Regions from separate parts of the Pseudoalteromonas sp. ND6B genome, predicted to be linked through region 2. Evidence: predicted binding sites of a transcription regulator. Region 2 holds the regulator's gene; each other region holds the start of a gene.

Region 1 (2,210 bases), on a different contig from region 2:
CATCGATTTAGGTGAGGGCAACTCTTTATCACTATCACAGTTAGGGGTCGAGGCTGACCGCTACGGCAAGCTAAGCCTCGACACTGCGCGCTTAAATGAGCAAGTAGAAAGCAATGTTGATTTAGTGCAGCAGTTTTTTGTAGGTAAAAATACTGATGAAGGTGGTTTTGCCCAGTCGTTTGATACATTAATGGGTTTTTATACTAAATCAGATGGCTTAATTCAAAACCGCATAGACAGTAAGGAGGGCCAGTTAAACGATATAGATGACCAGAGAGTATCGTTTGCGCGTAAAATGGAGTCGTTAGAGTCGCGCCTGTATGCACAGTACAACAGTATGGATGCATTGGTGGCTAGTTTAAATTCAACCAGTAGCTATTTGCAAACTCAGCTGGACAACATGCCAGGTGTGGTAAGGCAGTCTAAATAATATATATTAGTAATTTAAAAAGGCCGCTAAGCATTTAACTTAGTGGCCTTTTTACTGTGGGATTTGGTGCATTTGATGCTGATACAGCTACTTTAAATAATTAAGTCGACTTATAAGCGTTAATGGCTTTATCCGACTTTTTATGTTTGAGCAGCGCACTAAATGACTCTGCTTTTTGGTTTTCTGCGGTTGCTAAAATCATATTAATTTGCGTTTGCAGTACACTTAACTCATCAACACTTGGCGGTGAGGTACTTTCGCACCAATTTACTAAGTGTTTATTTAATAACTCAAGCGAATTAGCAGCACCATCGGCACTGTTTTTATTAACGTGAGTTTGAAGCTCGCAGAGTAATTGTTTAACATGTTCTGCGGCTTTTGTTGGCTTTGTTGGCATAACTATTAAATAGTAGGTATGCGTTGGTCGGCAGGAATACCCTCCCAACCCTCTTTAATTTCCTTAACAATACCCGAAACCTCTGTAAGTGCTTCAACATCATTGTTGATATTTGCTTGTACTAAGCGGCGTTGGCAGTAGTCGTAAAGTGCCAATAAATTGTTAGCTATACTTGGGTCTTGCTCAACCTCTAAGTTTAAAGAGTCTTGCAAGGCACCAAATAACAAAATACAGGCTGATATGTTTTCACCTTTTTTTGCTATTTCTTTACGTTCAATAAAGCCTTTAGTGGCTGCTAAGCGACCAATAATGTTACTAAAAATTAGATTTATTTGTTCATACGGTGCCATTTCGGCGATGCTGCTGGTACGAACTTGAGAATATTTTTTTAACGAAGCATGAGCCATGGGTTAATCCTAAATTTAGTTAAATATAAAAGTTACTAAATGTTAGCAATTATAATGCCAAGCATTTTATATATGACTTGTTATCGGCATTTATACTAACAACTTAAGCAAAAATTTAATGTTACTTAAATTTTTATAGTCAGTTGATGTGCTTATGATTGCGCGCGATAATAAGGACAGTCAAGCTTTTGTAATACTTAATATCTAATCCCTAAGTATTGGGTTTAAGTGGTGTGTCTATTTTTTGGCGTGAATGTCAAAAAATCGCCGCTTTGTGCTTGCATCCAAATCCAACTGGCTTACAATTTGATTAATAAAACAAATTAGTGAAATAAATGGCTCGCTAAAGATGATCTTAATTTTAGATAATAATAACAATCGCTCTATTGGATTATACGCATCGCTTACTTTTATTGGTGAGGCGGTACAGTTGCAAACAGAAGCTGACTTTGAACAGGCATGTAGCCACTATCAAAACAAAGAATGTATTGTGGTGTTAGGTGCTTTGCAGTCTTTAGATCACGAAAGTTTAATTAAACGATACCCAACATTTCCTTTTTTACTCATTGGTGAAACGCTTAAACCTTTGTTGAGTTTGGCTAATGTTGTGGGGTTGATATGTGAGCCATTTACTCATGAAATAACCACACAGCTGTTACACGACTGTCAGCAATATCAGCGCATGTTGCCGCATGAACATAAAAATAATAAAGAGAAAAGCACCTTTGATGGTCTTGTTGGTGAAACCAAAGCCGTAAAAGATTTACGCTTTTTAATTACGCAGGTTGCTAAAACCGATGCTAACGTACTTATTTTAGGTGAGTCGGGCACAGGTAAAGAAGTGGTCGCCCGTAACGTACATTTGCTTTCTAAACGTAACAAAGGCCCATTTGTACCAGTAAACTGTGGGGCAATTCCTGCAGAGCTACTAGAAAGTGAACTATTTGGTCATGAAAAAGGCGCATTCACAGGGGCC
Region 2 (2,210 bases):
ATAGCGGCATACATATCTTGATGCTCAGTAGAGGCAAAAATCTCAGCGCCACTTACATGAACGGTTGCTTCAGCTTTTTGGTTTAGTTTTTCTACATCGAGAATAACGTGCACATTCGTTATGTGATCAGTGTGCCTCTGTAACTTCGAAAATTTACTATTTACGTAGTCTCTAAGCGAGTCGGTAATATCTACATGGCGACCAGTTAAATTCAGTTGCATAAACATTTTCCTCTTTGTTGTACGCCTTAAATCAAACTTTTACGTTGATTAGACGGGGGAATAGCTAGAGATTCGCGATATTTTGCTATAGTTCTCCTCGCTACTTTAATTCCTTGCTCTGCCAATATATCTGCAATTTTACTATCACTCAATGGTTTAGCTGAGTTTTCTGCAGCGATTAATTTTTTAATTAATGCACGTATTGCTGTTGATGAACATTCGCCACCATTTTCAGTACTTACATGGCTTGAAAAGAAATATTTAAGCTCAAAAATGCCACGTGGTGTATGCATGTATTTTTGCGTAGTAACACGCGATATAGTCGACTCATGCATTTCCACCATTTCAGCCACATCGTTAAGCACCATAGGCTTCATAGCCTCAGGACCGTGTTCAAAAAAGGCCTGTTGCTGTTGCACAATACAGTTGGTTACTTTAAGTAGCGTGTCATTTCTACTTTCTAAGCTTTTTATAAACCATTTAGCCTCTTGTAAGTGCGAGCGAATAAACTGGCTATCACCACTTGATTTAACCGTACGCGACATAGCTGCATATTGGCTATTTACTCTGATCTTAGGCATGCTATCTGGGTTTAATTCAACTACCCAACGACCTTTAACTTTCTTAACCGACACATCAGGAATAACGTATTCAGACTCTTCTCTAACAATAGTGTCTGCCGGTTTTGGGCTGAGCGTATGAATCAACGTCATGATTTCTTTAAGCTCATCTTCTTTAAGCTTTGTTTTTTTCATCAACGTGCGATAGTCACGTGCAGCAAGTAAATCAATATGATCGGTTAAGATCATTTTTGTTTCGTTTAAAAAAGGTGTGTCTTTATCAAATTGATTTAGCTGAATACACAAGCACTCTTGTAAACTACGCGCGGCTATTCCCACTGGATCAAATAGTTGAATACGCTTTAGTACCGCTTCTATTTCGTCAAGTTCAACTTCATCTTCGCCGTCGTTTTCTTGGTTAAAGCTTTCTAATATTTCTTCACAGCTAAGGGTTAGAATCCCTGAGTCGTCCACAGCTTCTACAATTGCAATAGCTATCGCTTCATCGGTAGGACTAAACGGCGTCAGTTGAAGTTGCCACATTAAATACTCATGCAGCGTTTCAGTCGAAGAGCCTTGATAAATAGATTCATCTTCTGGCATTGGGCCCGATGAAGAGGCAGGCGCAGCGCTCATATATTCATCCCAAGTAACATCCATAGCCATATCATCGCTAATGGTGTCTTTGGTCATTGCTTCGCCGCTATCTTGCTCATACTCGCTAGGTTTATCGTCAGCTGAGGCACTTAGCGTTAAGTCATCGTTATCGGCTTTTTGTTCGTTTTTACCTGCAGTGTCTTCGCTGTAATCGTGTTCTTCAACTTCAAGCAAGGGGTTGCTATCGAGCGCTTCTTGAATTTCTTGCTGGAGATCCAATGTACTGAGTTGCAATAAGCGAATTGCTTGTTGCAACTGTGGAGTCATTGTAAGTTGCTGGCCCATGCGCAGCTGTAATGATTGCCTCATTTATCTCTAACAATCCTTTTAAATTACGGTCTGTTGACCTTTACGGATTAAAATTTGTTCAAACTAGGGGCGGTTTAATTGCGGCGCGAGGTTTGTAACCTAGTGGGCTAAGTCAAAACCGAGCAAAGCTTCCGCGTCCTGCTCACGCTCCTTACCTACATCCATGTAGGCAACAAAGAGTAAATCGTCCCTAGGCAGAACCCGAAGGGCAGCGCCTGTTTGGCATTGATGCTGCGTTATCGCCTATTTATGGGGAATACCACACCACATAGGCTCTGCCTTGCCTAAATACCAAACAGACTGCTGCAAATTCAACCTTGAAAGGTCAACAGACTAAGTATGATTAATCTTAGCAGATGCTTAGTGGAATAACACACATATTAGAGCTTGAACTGCTCGCCCAAATAAACATCGCGTACTGTTTTATCGTTTAATACGTATTCAGGAGTGCCTGATGCAATTA
Region 3 (2,210 bases), on a different contig from region 2:
ATGTAGCGCTAGGTAATTACCAACAATTTGTAATTGCTTATTTGAGTGCATTTAATGGTAGTGATGAAAAACCAACTCTGGCGCCTGCCACCCGTTTATTAGCAATGCGCCGCCCTGATGTATTTACACCGATTAGTAACAGTCGCTTAGATGCACTTTGCTCCGCACTTGGTATCACCAAATTAAATAACCGTGACTTTGAGCGTTACTGGCAAGATGTAGTACAAAGCATTCACGCTATGTCATGGTTTAAAATGGCCAATGCAGGTAATGAACTAGAAACTCAGTTAGTGGATATAAAAGCGCTAATACCTTGCTTTTTTTATTATGCAGATACGAATACTGCAGATAACTCTAACTACATTAAGCTACTAAATAAACCTACACGTAGCACTTCGAGCAGCAGTAAAGCGCCACGCCGAGGTAAAGAATCTGCTGAGATTTTAGTGGATCGCGCTCTTGCTGCTGATGATATCCCAGAACATATTCGTGCTAAACGTGACTCTATTATTAGCGAAGTACAAAAAGGCCGTAGTGTAAACGAAACAATTACACTTATGCGTACCATTTTTGGTTAAAACGTATATCAAACGCAATTAGCTTTAATAAACTAGCTTAACGTTAGGGTCTGTAGACCTTTCAAGGTTAAATTTTCAAAGGTCAATAGATCCTAATATAGATAGCCTGGTAGCGCTCTAATGGTGCAGCCAGGCTTTTTTTTGCACCAGCAGTGTGTTCTTTCCTTACATACTTTTCACTAAGCGTCTTTGCGCATAACTTCAACACCTTGTTTTATAATATAAAATTTATTTTTTATTAAATAAATGGAAGCTGGCACATACAGTGCAATTCCCCCTGCAGTAACGTAATAATACGCCGCCGTTCAAAAGGTTGTAGTCGTTTATAATAAAAAACCTTGGCGTGCAAAATCATACAATGGGAAATGAAACATGCTAAAACTACAAAAAACAATACTCATCGGTGCATTGGCATTAACAGGAATGACATCAACTACTGCATTTGCCGAAGTAACAGCCAATGCAGCCGCTACTTCTAACTACTTATGGCGCGGACAAGAGCAAACTGGGGGCGATGCAGCTGTATCTGGCGGTATTGATTACGCTAATGAATCTGGATTTTATGCAGGTACGTGGGCGTCAAATGCGTCTTGGGCCGATGAAATGACCTACGAACTAGACTTATACGCCGGTTTTGGCGGCGCTATTAATGAAAACGTAAGTTATGACGTAGGTTATATTTATTACGCTTACCCAGATGCGGCATCAGGTGCCGATGCAGATTTTTCAGAAGTTTACGGTAGCATTAGTGTGCAAGGTTTTACATTTGGTGCAGCCGTACTTGCAACATCTGCTGCCAGTGGTGATGGTACTGATTTTGGTGATTCACTGTATTTAAACGCCGATTACAGCTTCGCTGTTGGTAGCAATGGCACTGAAATGGCGCTACACATAGGGCATTACTCAGGCGATTTCATCGGTGATGACAATATTATTGATTATGGTGTATCAGTGTCTAAAGATGGTTTTACCTTTGGCCTATCTGATAACGACATGGACGGCTCAGATGTTAAAGCTTATGTAGCCTACGCTGTCGACTTTAGCCTATAAAAAGAATGTGTTACTTGCTGCAACACTAAGGGCCGAAAGGCCCTTTCTCGTTTTAAATAACTTAACTAGATCTAATCACGCCACACCTTGTTAACAAACCGTTACAATTAATAAATCAACTTACCTCGCTTTTACCTTAGTATATGACTGATAACTATATAGTTCACTATTGAGAAAATCATAAAGGAATAATCATGAAGTCATCTAACGCGCTATCTGCTTGTATCGACATTTTTATCAGCCCAAGCAAGGCTTTTAATGGGCTAAAAGAAGCTAAAGGCTGGTCTTGGCTTGCTTTTGCACTTCTCGCTCTAACCCTTGCAGCCTCTGCTTATACATTTTATACCACTGCAGACTCACAATTTATTTTAGACCAGCAGGTTGCTGCAGCGAGTGTGGATGCCACAATCGGCGAGAAAAAAATGATCCGTCAAAGTATGGAGCAAAGCCTCGATAACCAAGTGTGGTTTGCAATTGGCGGGGGTATTTTCGGCCTTCTTTTTATAAATGCACTCCTATCTGGGTATTACATGTTGATATCTAAGCAAGACCCTGATGCTAATTATAGCTATGGTGCGTGGT
Region 4 (2,210 bases), on a different contig from region 2:
TCTAACCAACTGAGCTAAGGGGCCATCTTTGTATAACTGTAAGCAGTTAATTTTTGAAGCGTTTAGCCACAGAGCGACTAAAGCGGGTTGCAGTATAAAAAGTTTTTAGGGGCTTGTCACTAGCAAAAAGCTTTATTTTAACAATCAAGGGGCTAACTGCTCAAATAGTAAGCTTTGAGGTTTTGTTAGTGATGAGTTTTGTAAAACAAATCCATTTATTAATAGCAGCCTGAGTAACTAATACACATACCTTTGGGAGCACTTAGCAACTCAGTATTAAATGTCCTGCTATGCTGCTACATTATTTTTTGGCAATAATGTAAATCGCATGAATTAATCCAGGGAAATAGCCGAGCAAAGTTAGCAAAATATTTAACCAAAAATGCATCCCTAGTCCTACCTGTAAAAACACACCCAGTGGTGGTAATAAAATAGAAAAAATAATTCTAATGATATCCATAATTTAATCCTTATAATGTTAGCAAAGCAAAAAGCCCAGCAGGGCTGGGCTTTAGTATAGTGTATTATTCTGCAATAACAGTTAATTCATCAACTACCTTGCGAACATCTTCAGCGTTTTTAGCAATTTCCATCGCTAATTGCTTTTCAGCATCAGACTCAACTGTACCTTTAAGAGTTACCACACCATTATCGGTATCAACATCAATGTCTGTACCACCTACTTCAGAATCAAATAAGTAACGTGTTGTGATCACTGTAGTGATTTTAGCATCTGTTAAATCACTTTCAGTGTCGTTACCCATCATTTTAGAATCATGCTTCTTCATGTCGGTGTTTTTTACCACAGTTAGACTGTTTTCAACGTCAGTTACACCATCTAGGCTTAGTACGAGTTCTTCAGCAAGCTCTTTATCTACTTCGCTGTTTACTTTACCTGTTAGCATTACCTTGCCGTTTTTTACGTCCGTGTTGATATCAAAGTTATTTAGATTGGTGTTCATAAGCAATACTGTTTCTGCTTTCCCATCAATCCAAGCATCTTTGCTTTCGTTTTCCCAACTGCTTGCCTGAGCGCCCATTGCGGTTGTTCCTAATACTAGGGCTGCAATCATAGACTTATTAAATGTTTTCATAATCGTTCTCCTTTTGATTAAAGACACTTAAGCTAATGCGAGCATCGGGCCAACATTTTTTAACCTTTAATTTCAATAGGTTAATTTAAAATAGTAGATATTGGCTTAAACCTACTAAGTAAACATTTACAGACTATTGCGTAAAAGTTTCTCGAATAGCGAAACTTACTAAATAATTGTATATTTGGTTAATCTTTCGTTAATATAATAAAGAATCAAAAACCCAAAATCATAAACCACTGAATTTAAACAATTTAATATTTGGTATAAGGCTTGCTTTGAAATAACCAGCAATCATAAAAGGATAATTTAAATGTCTGTTAAAATTGAAGACCGCCCTATTGAGCAAGTTCGTGAGCAAGTGATTGATCAGCTCATTTATAACTACAGCCATGGTGTTATTTCTGTAGAAGCATTTGAAAGGCGCTTAGACGACGCCATGGCAGCGAGTGACAATAAAGCACTTATGGATCTCGTTGAAGATTTAACCTTAAATACTGACCAACAATATAAGGCGCAAAAGCACTCTCAGTTTGCACCTAATTATAGCGCGCAGCATGAGACTGATGAAGAGCCACTTACATTAAGAAGCATTCTTGGTTCGAGTGAACGAAGCGGCCAATGGGTAGTTCCTCAAAACATTTATATAGAAAACTACATGGGGTCAATCAATCTTGATTTTACGGATGCTATTTTTACCCATCAACATGTCACTATTCACGTTAATTGTTACTTTGGCAGCGAAGAAATATATGTACCAGAGCACGTTAATGTAGTTTCTAAAATGTTTTGTATTTTAGGCAGTTTTGAAAATAAAACAGTGTCACTTAATAAGCGCCAAGGGCCAACGATTCACATTGAAGGAAAAACTGTTTTGGGCTCTGTGGAAATTAAAGTTAAGCGCACTATTAAAGAAAAATTTATTAGCTTTGCAAATGATCTAAAAACTCAACTTGGCATAAATGGTAAACATTATTAAATATGCTAAACATTGAATGAAGCCATAATCGTTGGCTTCATTCATATTATAAGTCGTTATTTCGCTCACTAGGTACATCACTCATGTACTCTACAAACTCAACTTCAAACCCTGCAGGGTCAATATAATAAATGTTT

The links. Region 2 encodes sigma-54, which starts transcription at its own class of promoters, with help from an activator protein. Its sites were predicted from a motif close to GTTGGCACGNNNNTNGNNT; they were not measured.
Region 1: a site for sigma-54 is predicted at 1,278-1,296, ahead of fliS (flagellar export chaperone FliS). Genes of this name have one in related genera too.
Region 3: a site for sigma-54 is predicted at 831-849, ahead of ND6B_RS15665 (TorF family putative porin). Genes of this name have one in related genera too.
Region 4: a site for sigma-54 is predicted at 1,130-1,148, ahead of ND6B_RS07305 (BON domain-containing protein). Genes of this name have one in related genera too.

The regions. Positions count from the first base shown of each region.
Region 1 is NZ_JQFL01000072.1:2,756-4,965, forward strand. It holds gene fliD (flagellar filament capping protein FliD) at 1-430, shown strand, start outside; gene ND6B_RS03550 (hypothetical protein) at 531-827, opposite strand; gene fliS (flagellar export chaperone FliS) at 833-1,234, opposite strand; gene ND6B_RS03540 (sigma-54 dependent transcriptional regulator) at 1,584-2,210, shown strand, end outside.
Region 2 is NZ_JQFL01000080.1:29,286-31,495, reverse strand. It holds gene hpf (ribosome hibernation promoting factor) at 1-221, opposite strand, end outside; gene ND6B_RS01835 (RNA polymerase factor sigma-54) at 248-1,747, opposite strand; gene lptB (LPS export ABC transporter ATP-binding protein) at 2,128-2,210, opposite strand, start outside.
Region 3 is NZ_JQFL01000013.1:12,975-15,184, forward strand. It holds gene ND6B_RS15670 (hypothetical protein) at 1-578, shown strand, start outside; gene ND6B_RS15665 (TorF family putative porin) at 951-1,628, shown strand; gene ND6B_RS15660 (YIP1 family protein) at 1,823-2,210, shown strand, end outside.
Region 4 is NZ_JQFL01000053.1:32,585-34,794, forward strand. It holds tRNA gene ND6B_RS07315 (tRNA-Ile) at 1-24, opposite strand, end outside; gene ND6B_RS19955 (YqaE/Pmp3 family membrane protein) at 302-460, opposite strand; gene ND6B_RS07305 (BON domain-containing protein) at 525-1,094, opposite strand; gene ND6B_RS07300 (LiaF domain-containing protein) at 1,408-2,073, shown strand; gene ND6B_RS07295 (VOC family protein) at 2,120-2,210, opposite strand, start outside.